One region of the Streptomyces sp. NPDC024698 genome, then DNA from elsewhere that is predicted to be linked to it. Evidence: riboswitches for the same ligand, from Rfam matches in the RefSeq annotation. Region 1 holds a riboswitch; each other region holds the start of a gene.
What was found. Region 1 has a riboswitch for cobalamin ahead of ACZ4AA_RS04905 (ribonucleoside-diphosphate reductase subunit alpha). Riboswitches for the same ligand answer to the same signal wherever they lie in the genome.
Positions count from the first base shown of each region.

Region 1 (3,198 bases):
TCGGCCACCAGGTACGAGTTGACCTGGAGGAACTCACCCGACAGCGTCTCGCGCTTGAACAGGTTCGACACCTGCGGCTCGATGCACTCGTACACGCCCGCGATGGACGCGATGGTGGCCGTCGGCGCGATGGCCAGCAGCAGCGAGTTGCGCATGCCGACCGAGGCGATCCGCTCGCGCAGGGCGGTCCAGCGCTCCGGCCAGTTCAGCTCCACGTCGAAGTGGTCCGGGTGCAGCACGCCACGAGCGGTCCGGGTCTTCTCCCAGGCCGGGAGCGGTCCGTTGCGCTCGGCGAGGTCCGCGGAGGCCTCGTAGGAGGCGAGCATGATCCGCTCGGCGATCCGGGTCGACAGGGCGCGGGCCTCGGGCGAGTCGAAGGGGATCCGCAGCTTGAAGAAGACGTCCTGGAGGCCCATCGCGCCCAGGCCGACCGGACGCCACTTGGCGTTGGAGCGGCCCGCCTGCTCGGTCGGGTAGAAGTTGATGTCCACCACGCGGTCGAGGAAGGTGACCGCGGTGCGCACGGTCTCGTCGAGCCGCTCCCAGTCGATGTCACCGCCGGTCACGAACGCGCCGAGGTTGACCGAGCCCAGGTTGCAGACCGCCGTCTCGCCGTCGTCCGTGACCTCCAGGATCTCGGTGCACAGGTTCGAGGAGTGGACGGTGTGGCCCGGCTCCGCCGTCTGGTTGGCGGTCCGGTTGGCGGCGTCCTTGAAGGTCATCCAGCCGTTGCCGGTCTGCGCGAGGGTGCGCATCATGCGGCCGTACAGGTCGCGGGCCGGGATGGTCTTCCTGGCGAGGCCCGCCTCCTCGGCCTTGCGGTAGGCCGCGTCGAACGCGTCGCCCCACAGGTCGACCAGTTCCGGCACGTCGGCGGGGGAGAACAGCGACCAGACGCCGTCCTCGTTCACCCGGCGCATGAACTCGTCCGGGATCCAGTGCGCGAGGTTCAGGTTGTGCGTACGCCGGGCGTCCTCACCGGTGTTGTCGCGCAGCTCAAGGAACTCCTCGATGTCGGAGTGCCAGGTCTCCAGGTAGACCGCGGCCGCGCCCTTGCGCCGGCCGCCCTGGTTCACCGCGGCCACCGAGGCGTCGAGGGTCTTGAGGAACGGGACGATGCCGTTGGAGTGCCCGTTGGTGCCGCGGATCAGCGAACCGCGGCTGCGGATACGGGAGTACGACAGGCCGATGCCGCCCGCGTGCTTCGACAGGCGGGCCACCTGGTGGTAGCGGTCGTAGATGGAGTCCAGCTCGTCCAGCGGGGAGTCGAGGAGGTAGCAGGACGACATCTGGGGGTGCCGCGTACCGGAGTTGAAGAGCGTGGGGGAGGAGGGCAGGTAGTCCAGGCGGCTCATGAGCCGGTAGAGCGCCGCGACCTCGTCCAGGGAACGGACGGTGTCGTCCTCCGCGAGACCGGAGGCCACCCGCAGCATGAAGTGCTGGGGCGTCTCGACGACCTTGCGGGTGATCGGGTGCCGGAGCAGATAGCGGGAGTGCAGCGTGCGCAGCCCGAAGTAGCCGAAGCGGTCGTCGCCCTCGGCGTCGGTCAGCGCGTCCAGGCGGTCCGTGTGCAGCCGCACGAACGCGGCCGTGCGGTCGGCGATCAGGCCCTCGCGGTGGCCGACGGCGACCGACTCGGAGAAGGTCGTGACGCCCTGGGAGGCGGCCTCCGCGGCGATGGTGACCGCGAGCAGGCGGGCGGCGAGCCGCGAGTAGGCGGGGTCCTCGGAGATGAGGCCCGCGGCCGCCTCGGTGGCCAGTTCGCGCAGCTCGGCCTCGTCGGCACGGGCGGACCGGCCGCGCAGCGCCGCGGCGGCGACCCGGCCGGGGTCGGCGTCGGGGAGGTCGGCGGTCAGATCCGTCAGGGTCCGCAGCAGCACGGTTCCGGGACCGTCGGTCTCCACCGGGGCCTGCTGCGCGGTCACTGAAGCCGGATCGGCTGGCGCGATGGTCACGTGTGGCTCTCCTCGCTCGGCACGGGGCCTCACGAGCGGGGACGGGGCACACGGGAGCGCTTTCGGGCACAGCGCACCGCGTCCACCGGCCCATTCCGCGAGGCCCGGACGTCATCGGCACCCGGGCCGGACGGCCGGGGCGCGCTGTCGGCAGGTCCTCGGACTGACGCGAGTACGGGCACACGCAGACGCGAACACGCACAAGTACACCGTTGCGGGACAGTTCCGGATTCGCACCGGATTCCCCTGCGGCGACAGCGACCATGAGCATACATCTTGTGCCGGGCTTCGGGACTGCCCCCACATGTTGTGTCGGCTGTGTGTCCAAGGGCGCTACGGAGCGTGCCGGAACGCCAACGCGTGGGTGAGCGGCGGGACGTCGCCGAGCTCCGGAAGGGGCCGATGTCCGTGCGGGCCGGTGTGCCCGCCCGGCACGGCGGCGGGCCGCCGGATGCCCTCCGGCGGCCCGCCGCTCGCGCCTGTTCCGAGGCCGGCCCCAGGGGCCCTAGTGGCTCGCGTCGGCCGTGGCCGGCGGGAGCTCCGTCTCGACGCCGGGGTCGCCCGCGTCGGCCGTGTAGTCCCCGGGCGAGGTCTCGTCGACGCCGTCGGGGGCCTTGAACGTCCTGAGGGCGAAGGTGAGGACCACGGCCACGGCAGCGTTCAGGACGAACGCCGTCAGGCCGATGTAACCGATCTCCCCGATGCCGGGGATGTCCTTCGAGCTGCCGCCGAAGTGCTTCTGGGTCGGGGAGGCCACCCCGTAGGCGGCGATCGTGCCGTAGAGCATGCCGACCGCCCAGCCGCCCAGCAGCGCCCAGCGGTGGAACCAGCGGGTGAAGAGGCCGCCGACCAGCGAGGGGAAGGTCTGGAGGATCCAGATGCCGCCCAGCAGCTGGAAGTTGATCGCGACGGTCTTGTCCATCGTCAGGACGAAGACCAGGGCGCCCACCTTCACCAGGAGCGAGACCAGCTTGGAGACCCTGGTCTCCTGCCGTGGGGTCGCGGCCGGGTTGATGAAGTCCTTGTAGATGTTGCGGGTGAAAAGGTTCGCGGCCGCGATCGACATGATGGCCGCCGGGACGAGCGCCCCGATGCCGATGGCGGCGAACGCGACGCCCGCGAACCAGTCGGGGAACATGTTCTCGAAGAGCTGGGGGATGGCCAGTTGGCCGTTGGTGACCTTCACCCCGGCGGCGATCGCCATGAACCCGAGCAGGGCGAGCAGGCCCAGCATCAGCGAGTA
Region 1 covers NZ_JBVHLK010000002.1:98,904-102,101, reverse strand. Annotated here, with positions in the region: gene ACZ4AA_RS04905 (ribonucleoside-diphosphate reductase subunit alpha) at 1-1,955, opposite strand, end outside; cobalamin riboswitch at 2,088-2,236, opposite strand; gene mctP (monocarboxylate uptake permease MctP) at 2,461-3,198, opposite strand, start outside.

Region 2 (3,198 bases), on a different contig from region 1:
GGCGGATCACGCCGGGCGGGAAACTGAGACTGCCCAAGGTCGGCGACGTTCCCGTGCGCTGGTCCCGGACACTGCCGTCCGCCCCGTCCACCGTGACCGTGGTCAAGGACGCGGCGGACAGGTACTTCGCGAGCTTCATCGTGGAGACGGACGCCTGCGCAGTACTGCCCGGGACGGCACCGGAGATCGGCATTGACCTCGGCCTGGGGCACTTCGCCGTCCTGTCCGACGGCCAAAAGATCGACAGCCCCCGCTTCCTGCGCCGGGCCGAGAAGCGCCTGAAGAAGTTGCAGCGGGACCTTTCCCGCAAACAGAAGGGCTCCAACAACCGGGGCAAGGCCCGGCTGAAGGTCGCCCACGCTCACGCACGGGTCACCGACGCACGCCACGAGTTCCACCACCAGCTCTCCACCCGGCTGATCCGCGAGAACCAAGCGATCGCCGTCGAGGGCCTGTGTGTCAAAGGACTCGCTCGCACGCGTCTGGCCAAGTCCGTCCACGACGCCGGATGGTCCGCGTTCGTGGCCATGCTGGAATACAAAGCCGCCCGGTACGGACGCACCCTCGTGAAGATCGGCCGGTTCGAACCGACCTCCCAGGTGTGCTCCGCATGTGACGTCAAGGACGGCCCCAAACCGCTGAACATCCGGGAGTGGACGTGCTCGGCGTGCGGGACCGTCCTCGACCGAGACGTCAACGCGGCGGTCAACGTCGCCAAGGCCGCCGGACTGGCGGCATCAGCCTGTGGAGCGCAGGTAAGACCGGCACCCCTGCCGGCACAGCGCAGCGAAACAGGAACCCACCAGAAGCTGCCCACCGCGTCACCGCAGCAGGAGCAGATTGGAATCCCGGGCCCTTAAGCCCGGGAGGATGTCAATGGCCGTCGCTTCCCGCGCGGGGGCGCGGCTGGGTCCTGTACGTCGGACCCAGTGCGTATGACGGCGGTCGTTCCCGCTCACCGCTGCGGGGCAGTCCCGGATTCCCACCGGGTTCCCTCTTGCGACGCATCCCGCCTGGCGGACGGGGCGAACCAGCTGCATCGGCCAGCCTACGGGTTCGTCGCGGGCGAGGGGCGCAGAACGTCCGTCATCCGGGCGGCGAAAGCGACTTGATAGCCTCGGCGAGCCAGTCGAACCACATCCGTGGTCAGGGAATCCGGTGCGAATCCGGAGCTGACGCGCAGCGGTGAGGGGGACGGGCGGGGCACAGCGCCACTGGGAGACCGGGAAGGCGCCCCGTCCGGACGAACCCGAGTCCGAAGACCTGCTGGCACCTCCGGCCCCCGGAGGACCTGTAGGCCAGGCTCCGCGTACGAGCCCCGACCCCTGAGGCATGCCCGTGCTCCGTACCCCTGTTCCCGTCGATGTCCCCGCTCCGCTCCGAACCCCGGCTCGCGTCCGGGCGTCCGCCGTGCCACGCACCGCCGCCGACGCCCGCCCGCACGAAGACGCGAAGCCGGAGGAGGACGCCGCGACCGGCGGCGACCAGGTGACGCCCGGCAACCGCGGCCACGCGGAGCAGCACGTCTTTGCCGAACCCGCCCCGTGCCGTGTCGTCGTCTGCCGGGACTGCTGCTGCGGAACCCCGAAGGTCACCGGCGTGGATCACGACCGGCAGCTCGCGCGGCTGTCCGAAGAGGTTCCCGTACGGGTCTCGGACTGCCTCGATGTGTGCGAACACGCCAACGTGATCGTCGTCCAGCCGTCCGCGGCCGCACGGGCCGCCGGAGCCCGCCCCGTCTGGCTCGGTCTCGTCAACGACGCCGAGGCCACCGCGGACATCGCCGCCTGGGTACGGGCAGGCGGCCCCGGAGTCGCCCCCTGCCCCGACATTCTCGACCTCTACGTGTTCACCCCGCCCCGGAGGACGCGATGAGCTTTTCGAGGGTGGTCCTCGGCGCGAGTACGAGGCGGCAACGACCGCACAACGAGTGGGTGGCGGGCCTCAGTTCAGGCCCGGCTCGCCCCTAGCATCGGGACAGGGGGCCGTACGCGCACCCCGGGAAGGGGCCCGGCATGCGGTCGACCACTTCACGTCCGGGGTTCCGGCTCTCCGTCGGTGCCGTCGCGGTCGGTGCGGCCCTGGCCACGACCTCCGGGTGCTCCGTTCCCGTGGACGCCGTCGCCGGCCTGTCCGTGACCGCGGACGGCCATCTGCTCGGCGTCATGATGGTCTGCGGGCATCGGATCGACGGCGCGTCCCTGTTCGTGGACGACGCCGACGCGGACAAGTCGGTGACGGTCGGTTCATGGACCGCCCGGCACCCCCTCACACACGGCTTCGCCACCTGGCCCCTCGACGCCCCCGCCACCGGCTGGACCACGACCAAACCCCTCGGACCGCTCACCGCCAGGACCACGTACACGCTCTACGGGTGGACGAAGGACAACTCGTCGTCGTCCGGCGACATTTCCTTCACCTCGGGCGACCGGAGTCGGCTCAAGCCGGGCACGATCCTCTACGACACCGTGTCGGACAACGGCGACGAATCCACCACAGTCGCCTCCACGACGGAGTTCAAGGCCAAGGCATGTCGGGACATGTGACGGCACTCACCGAGCTCTGGAGGCCTCACCCAGTCGAACGCGCAGGGAGTGGGCCATTCGGTCCGCGTCGGCGGCCGATACGTGTTCCTGGCCGGGTCGCCGGAGCAGCTCGAAGACGCCCGGTCCGCGATGCTCGGGTCGCAGATCAGCCCCGCGCGGAACGATGTGGAAGTGCACGTGCGCGAAGCCTTCCGCTTCCGCGAACTGGATGACGTAGGTCTTGGCGCAGCCCGTCGTGCTCCGCAGCGCCCGGGAGAGCCGGACCTGCCACATCCCCAGGGTGGCCGCCTCGGCGTCCGTGAGTTCATGAACCGCGGTCACGTGGCGCCGGGGCAGCAGCACCAGCCAGCCGGGCAGGGCGGTGTTGAACGTGTGGGCCACGCGCCAGTGTTCGTCGGATGCCACGCGCTCACGCGGTGGAAGGTCGTCGAACTCCGCTTCCCTGCCACATGCGTAGCAGTCGGGCGTCGTCATGAAACGGGATCGTACAGCGGTCGCTCTCGCCTCGCCCTCAGGGCGCCGGGATAAGGTGCGGCCGTGGAACGGATCTTGGTGGTGGGTGTTACCGGTGCGGGCAAGTCCACGCTCGCGCGAGCGCTGAGCACCCGACTCGGCCTGCCCTACCACGAGATGGACGCGCTCTACTTCGACG
Region 2 covers NZ_JBVHLK010000009.1:194,587-197,784, reverse strand. Annotated here, with positions in the region: gene ACZ4AA_RS22250 (RNA-guided endonuclease InsQ/TnpB family protein) at 1-860, shown strand, start outside; cobalamin riboswitch at 852-995, opposite strand; cobalamin riboswitch at 1,110-1,285, shown strand; gene ACZ4AA_RS22245 ((2Fe-2S) ferredoxin domain-containing protein) at 1,489-1,875, shown strand; gene ACZ4AA_RS22240 (hypothetical protein) at 2,016-2,546, shown strand; gene ACZ4AA_RS22235 (HIT family protein) at 2,553-3,020, opposite strand; gene ACZ4AA_RS22230 (P-loop NTPase family protein) at 3,084-3,198, shown strand, end outside.
Region 2: it holds a riboswitch for cobalamin, as region 1 does, so the genes downstream of both, ACZ4AA_RS22245 ((2Fe-2S) ferredoxin domain-containing protein) here and ACZ4AA_RS04905 (ribonucleoside-diphosphate reductase subunit alpha) in region 1, are expected to answer to the same signal.

Region 3 (3,198 bases), on a different contig from region 1:
AGGTCACCGCACCAGCGTTCAGGCTCCGGCCGCCGCGGTGCCGCGTGATCGCGCCTGAGGTCCACAAGCGGCGCTGCAAACGGCGCCAAGAACCAGAGCGGGGGCAGCGCGGGCGCGGTACGTCAATACGCGTGCCGCGCACGTTCAGGACGGCGTTCAGGTTGATCTTGTCAAGCTCGGCTACTTCGTGACCACGATCATCCTGTTCCTGCTCTTCGTCGTGACGCTGGCCGTCCAGCTCAGGTCCCGCCGGTACAACCCGTTCTTCTACTGGACCGTGATCCTGTCGACCAGCATGGCCGGCACCACCATGTCCGACTTCATGAACCGCGACGCCAGTGCCACGTACCTGCCGGGCGGCGCCACATCACTCGGCTGGGGCCCACAGGGCCTGGGACCGTGCTGCTCGTTGTCCTGTTCGGCCTCATGGCCTACGCGCACATCCGGGAACGCCGCGACATCGAGCCCGGCCCGGAGGCGGAGGCGGTCCGACAGGAAGCCGGCCGTCGGTGAGTCCGGCCTCGGGCAGGTCCCCGCGGCCCTGACGCGAGGAGAGCCCCTCGGATGGTTCCGAGGGGCTCTCCTGCGTTCCGGGCGGCTCAGCTCGCGCTCGGAACCGTTCGCCCGGAGGCGACGGTCGCGGGCTTGGGGTTGAGCATGCGTTCGGCCAACTCGCCGAAGACCAGGCCGAATCCGGTCCACAGGACGGTCTGGATGGCGAGGGCGGAGAGTCTGAACCGCCAGAGCAGGGTGGCCGGGAAGTCCTTGGGCACCTCGTTGATGACGGGCAGGAACCCGTAGGCCAAGGCGATGACGACGGCAAAGGCGGCGATCGCGATGACGGTGGCGTACCAGGTGCCGAGGCTCGGCGCGAGGCGCTTGCCGAGCAGGGTGGCACTCACCGCGAGGAGCACGCTGAGGACCATCATCAGGAAGTACAGGGCGGTCCGCTTGCCGATGGTGTCGGGGTCGCCGACCGACGGCGGGTTGGCCGGGTACTTCAGGAACGGCACGACGTACACGGCCAGGAGCGCGGTCCCGGACAGCAGGAGCGCGGTCGCGCGCGGGCCGAAGCGGCCCACGCGGCCGAGGGCGAAGCAGTAGGCGAGCGCTGCGATGCCGCCGAAGGAGACGCCGTAGACGAGGACGCCGGTGGCGAGGCCCGCGGTGGACTGGAGGCTGCGGGAGACGAGTTCGACCTCGTGCCCGTGTGCGTGGGAGTGGGCCTCCTCGAAGCCGATGGCGCTGTCGACGGTCGGTTCACCGAGCAAGTAGGCGACGACCAGGGCCAGTACACCGGCGACGAGGCCGGCGAGCATGCCGCGTACGAGGAGGTTTCTTACGGTTGCGGAGTTCATGATCGGTGCTCTCCCTCGCGTCAGTGGCAGGGGAAGCCGAGGAGGTGGCGGGCGTCGTGCACCCACTCGTGGACGTCCTCGCCCGAGACGACGGAGGTGGCGCCCTGTTCGGCGCCGACGAAGTAGAGCAGGACCAGCATCAGGATGCCGAAGAAGACCGCCCAGGGGACGATCGCACCGATCGGCAGCTTGGCGGGGAGAGCGGGGGTGGTGGCTGTCGGCGGAGCGACGGTCTGCGCCATGGCAGGACCTCCTCGGGAGTTCGCGTCCCATCTCGGTGGTGCACAGGATGTCGTCTACGGGTCTGACTCACGCGACACCCGCCGTGGCTGGGCGTCTCGCTCACAGTGGCGCGACCGTGCCGGATTTCCACCGGCTTCCGTCTTGACGTCATCGATATCGGACCGACCGTACCGCGTGCCGCGTGGCTGGCCAAGACCGCGCCTACCGGGGTGATCTTCCTCTCGTCCCAGGTGGCAGGTCCCCGCCGACCGTCAGAAGCCGCCGTCGGACAGCCCGAGTTCACGCTCGCCGAGCGGGGCGAAGAAGCGCTCGACGTCGGCATCGGTGACCTCGTCGAGCGTGGCCGGGGACCAGCGCGGCCGGCGGTCCTTGTCGATGATCTGGGCGCGGACGCCCTCCACCAGGTCGGGGGCGGACAGGGCCGCGCAGGACACCCGGTACTCCTGGTCGAGAACAGCCTCCAGGGATCGGAGCTCCCGGGCCCGGCGCAGCGCGGCCAAGGTGACCTTCAGGGCGGTGGGCGACTTGCCGAGCAGGATCTCCGCCGTCTCCTTGGCGTCCGGGTCTCCGGCCGCGAACAGTCGCCCGATGATCTCCTCGACCGTGTCGGCGCCGTAGCAGGCGTCGATCCACTCGCGCCGCGGCGCGAGGTCCGCCGAGGGCGCGGGCCGTGTGTGGGCCGCCAGTACCTCCGCCACGGGCCGGTCCGCGAGGTCGGACACCAGCCGTGGGAGCGAGGCGGACGGCACGTAGTGGTCGGCGAGTCCGCACAGGAGCGCGTCCCCGGCGCCGATCGAGGAGCCGGTCAGGGCGAGGTGGGTGCCGAGTTCGCCCGGGGCGAGGCCGAGCAGACGCGTGCCGCCGACGTCGGGGACGAATCCGATGCCGGTCTCGGGCATGGCGACGCGCGAGCGTTCGGTGACGATGCGGACGCTGCCGTGGGCGGAGATCCCGACGCCGCCGCCCATGACGATGCCGTCCATGACCGCCACGTACGGCTTGGGGTAGCGGGCGATCCGGGCGTTGAGGTGGTACTCGTCCCGCCAGAACGCGGCGGAGGCGGTGCCGTCACCGTAGCGCGCGTCGTCGTGGACGACGCGGATGTCGCCGCCCGCGCACAGTCCGCGTTCTCCGGCTCCGGTGATGACGACGGTGTCGACGGTGTCGACGGCGGGGTCGTGCTCCCAGGCGGTCAGGGCCCGGTCGATCCGGCGCACCATTGCGTGGTTCAGGGCGTTCAGCGCTCCGGGCCGGTTGAGGGTGATGCGGGCCGCCCGTCCCTCGGTGCGGAGCAGGACGGATTCCCCGGCGCCTGGCGCCTCGGTGCCGTTCACTCGGACGCCTCCGCCGGGCGGCCGGCCACGATGACGCTCATGATCTCGGTGGTTCCTTCCACGGTCCGTTCGATCCGCCGGTCACGGCGGTCTTCCCGCTACCGTACCCACCGGGTGACCGGGCCCGTCCCGTCAGGCGTCCTCGCCCGACCCCAGCGCGTACAGCCGCGGCAGGTTGACCACGATCGCCTCCTGGGTGCTGCGGGCGATGACGACGACGGCCTCCTCCTCGGGATCGGGATTCTCCTCGCGGTGCGGAACGA
Region 3 covers NZ_JBVHLK010000010.1:57,437-60,634, reverse strand. Annotated here, with positions in the region: gene ACZ4AA_RS22920 (CbtA family protein) at 600-1,358, opposite strand; gene ACZ4AA_RS22915 (CbtB domain-containing protein) at 1,379-1,600, opposite strand; cobalamin riboswitch at 1,657-1,791, opposite strand; gene ACZ4AA_RS22910 (enoyl-CoA hydratase/isomerase family protein) at 1,853-2,935, opposite strand; gene ACZ4AA_RS22905 (cupin domain-containing protein) at 3,068-3,198, opposite strand, start outside.
Region 3: it holds a riboswitch for cobalamin, as region 1 does, so the genes downstream of both, ACZ4AA_RS22915 (CbtB domain-containing protein) here and ACZ4AA_RS04905 (ribonucleoside-diphosphate reductase subunit alpha) in region 1, are expected to answer to the same signal.

Region 4 (3,198 bases), on a different contig from region 1:
ACGCGCAGAAGACGATGGGCATCATCACCCTGGCCCTGGTCGCCGGTGGCGCCGTCGCTCCCGACTCCGACCCGCCGGTCTGGGTCATCCTCTCCGCCGGTCTCGCGATCGCGCTCGGCACCTACCTGGGCGGCTGGCGCATCATCCGCACGATGGGCAAGGGCCTGACCGACCTCCAGCCGCAGCAGGGCTTCGCCGCCCAGACCAGCGCGGCCACGGTCATCCTGGCCTCGTCGCACATCGGCTTCTCCCTCTCCACCACGCACTCGGTCTCCGGTTCCGTGATGGGCGCGGGCCTCGGCCGCAAGGGCGGTGTGGTCCGCTGGTCCACCGCCACCCGCATGGTCGTCGCCTGGGTCCTCACCCTGCCCGCCGCCGCCCTGGTCGGCGCCGGCGCCGAATGGGTGACCGGTTTCGGCGCCTGGGGCACCGCGCTCGTGGCCGCCTTCCTGGTGGGTTCCAGCTTCGCGATCTGGCGCCGCTCGCGCCGCGAGGTGATCGACCACAGCAACGTGAACGACACCGAGGAGCCCGCCGGAGTGGTGACGCAGGCCATCGCCGCGGTCACCCCGCCCCCGGCCGGTTCCGTGGCCGAAGGCCTCACGGCCACCATCCCGGCTCCGGCGGAGCCCACGGCGAACCCGTCGGCTCCGTCCCGAGTGGCCTGAGACCAAAGGAAGCAACAGCATGAACATCGACTGGTCAGCCCTCGGGTCCGTCTTCGGGGTCAGCCTCGGAGTGACCGTGGCCCTCGTCGCCCTCTTCACCCTCGGCGTCGCCGGCCTCGCCAAGAAGGAGTCGGCCCAGGGCGGTTCCGCGGTCGCGGCGGCCACCGGCGCCTACGTCTGCTTCGCGGCCTGCGCCGCCGCGGTGGCGTACGGCATCTCACTGATCATCACCAAGTAGCCCGGCACCGGGGCCCGGTCACGACGAGTAGGTCCCGGCGGCCCGGAGCGGGCTGCGCCGAGCGGTACATACGCGTGGGGTGCGGGACGGATCACCGTCCCGCACCCCACGCGTATGTGGGCCTTCGCACACTGTCCCTCCGCAGGTCAACAGCCAGTTGACGGCCGTTCGCACCCCGTGGTGGACTGCCGGAGCCAAGTACGGCGGCATGAGAGGAAGCCGGTGCGAATCCGGCGCGGTCCCGCCACTGTCATCGGGGAAGAAACTCCCCGGGAGCCAGGAACTCTCACCGCCGGTCTCGTCGAACCAGGGCGTGGACACCCTGAGTGAGGACATATCGCCATGCGCGGCTGCCCGTTGCCCGTTTCGCTGAGTACGAGGGTTCCGCTCCACCCCACGGCCGGCTGACCCCGTGCGTGCCGATCGCGTCTTCGCGTACGGCGCCGCCGCCGGCCTTCTCGGTGACCTGCTGCTCGGCGATCCCGGCCGGGGGCATCCGGTCGCCGCGTTCGGGCACGCCGCGGCCGCCGTGGAGCGGATGCTGTGGCGGGACCACCGCGGGTGGGGCGCCCTGCACACCGCCGTCTGCGTGGGCGGCGCCACCGGACTGGCCGCGCTCGCGAGCCGTACCGTACGCCGCTCCCGTACCGCCTCGATCGCCCTGACCGCCGCCGCCACCTGGGCCGTCGTCGGAGGGACCTCGCTCGGCCGCGAGGCGCGCGGGATCGGCGGCGCGCTCGCGGCCGGTGACCTCGACGCGGCCCGGGAGCGGCTGCCGCATCTGTGCGGTCGCGATCCGCAGGCCCTGGACGCCGACGGCGTCGCGCGCGCCGTCGTCGAGTCCGTGGCCGAGAACACCTCCGACGCCGTCGTCGGCGCCCTGGTCTGGGGCGCCGTCGCCGGTGTGCCCGGACTCGTCGCCTTCCGCGCCGTGAACACCCTCGACGCCATGGTCGGACACAAGTCGCCCCGCCACCGGCGCTACGGCTGGGCCTCGGCCCGGCTCGACGACGTCGCCGGCTGGCCGGGGGCCCGGCTGACCGCCGTCCTCGCGGCCGTGGCCGGATCCGACCCGCGCGGTGCCGTACGCGCCTGGCGCGCGGACGCCCGCCGGCATCCGAGCCCCAACGCCGGTCCCGTGGAGGCCTCGTTCGCGGGCGCGCTCGGGGTACGGCTCGGCGGCACCCTCGCGTACGGCGGACGGGTCGAGCACCGGCCCGTGCTCAACGGCACGGGGCGGGCCGTCCAGGTCCACGACATCGAACGGGCCGTACGGCTCTCCCGGCGGGTCGGCTGGCTCGCGCTCGGGGTGAGCGCCGCGGCCCGGATCCTGCTCACCGGAGCCGGACGGGACCCGGTTCCGGTTCCGGTTCCGGTTCCGTCCACCAGGAAGGGGCGCACCGCATGAGCGGCGGGCTGCTGATCGCCGGGACCACCTCCGATGCGGGCAAGAGCGTCGTGACCGCCGGGATCTGCCGGTGGCTGGTGCGCCAGGGCGTCAAGGTCGCGCCCTTCAAGGCGCAGAACATGTCGCTGAACTCGTTCGTGACCCGCGAGGGCGCCGAGATCGGGCGGGCGCAGGCCATGCAGGCGCAGGCCGCCCGGGTGGAGCCGACCGCGCTGATGAATCCCGTGCTGCTCAAGCCGGGCGGCGACCGCACCAGCCAGGTCGTCCTGATGGGCAGGCCGGTGGGCGAGATGAGCGCGCGCGGGTTCTTCGGGACGGCCGGGTCCATGACGGACCCCTCGTCGGGCACCGCCCCGACCGGGGACCGGCTGAGCGGGGGGCACCGGGAGGCACTCCTCGCGACCGTCCTCGACTGTCTGGAGCAGTTGCGGGGCACGTATGACGCGGTGATCTGCGAGGGGGCCGGCAGTCCGGCCGAGATCAATCTGCGGCGTACCGACATCGTGAACATGGGGGTGGCGCGCAACGCGGGGCTTCCGGTGCTCGTCGTCGGCGACATCGACCGGGGCGGGGTGTTCGCCTCGTTCTTCGGGACGGTCGCGCTGCTGTCCCCCGAGGACCAGGCGCTCGTCGCCGGGTTCCTCGTCAACAAGTTCCGCGGTGACGTCAGCCTGCTGGAGCCCGGCCTCGACATGCTGCACGGCCTGACCGGGCGGCGCACCTACGGGGTGCTGCCCTTCCGGCACGGACTCGGCATCGACGAGGAGGACGGGCTGCGGGTCTCGCTGCGCGGGGCCGTCCGCGAGTCCGTCGTCTCCTCCCCCGTCGGCGCGGACGTCCTGCGGGTCGCCGTCTGCGCGGTCCCGCTGATGTCCAACTTCACG
Region 4 covers NZ_JBVHLK010000017.1:64,346-67,543, forward strand. Annotated here, with positions in the region: gene ACZ4AA_RS29040 (inorganic phosphate transporter) at 1-668, shown strand, start outside; gene ACZ4AA_RS29045 (hypothetical protein) at 688-906, shown strand; cobalamin riboswitch at 1,071-1,211, shown strand; gene ACZ4AA_RS29050 (cobalamin biosynthesis protein) at 1,319-2,314, shown strand; gene ACZ4AA_RS29055 (cobyric acid synthase) at 2,311-3,198, shown strand, end outside.
Region 4: it holds a riboswitch for cobalamin, as region 1 does, so the genes downstream of both, ACZ4AA_RS29050 (cobalamin biosynthesis protein) here and ACZ4AA_RS04905 (ribonucleoside-diphosphate reductase subunit alpha) in region 1, are expected to answer to the same signal.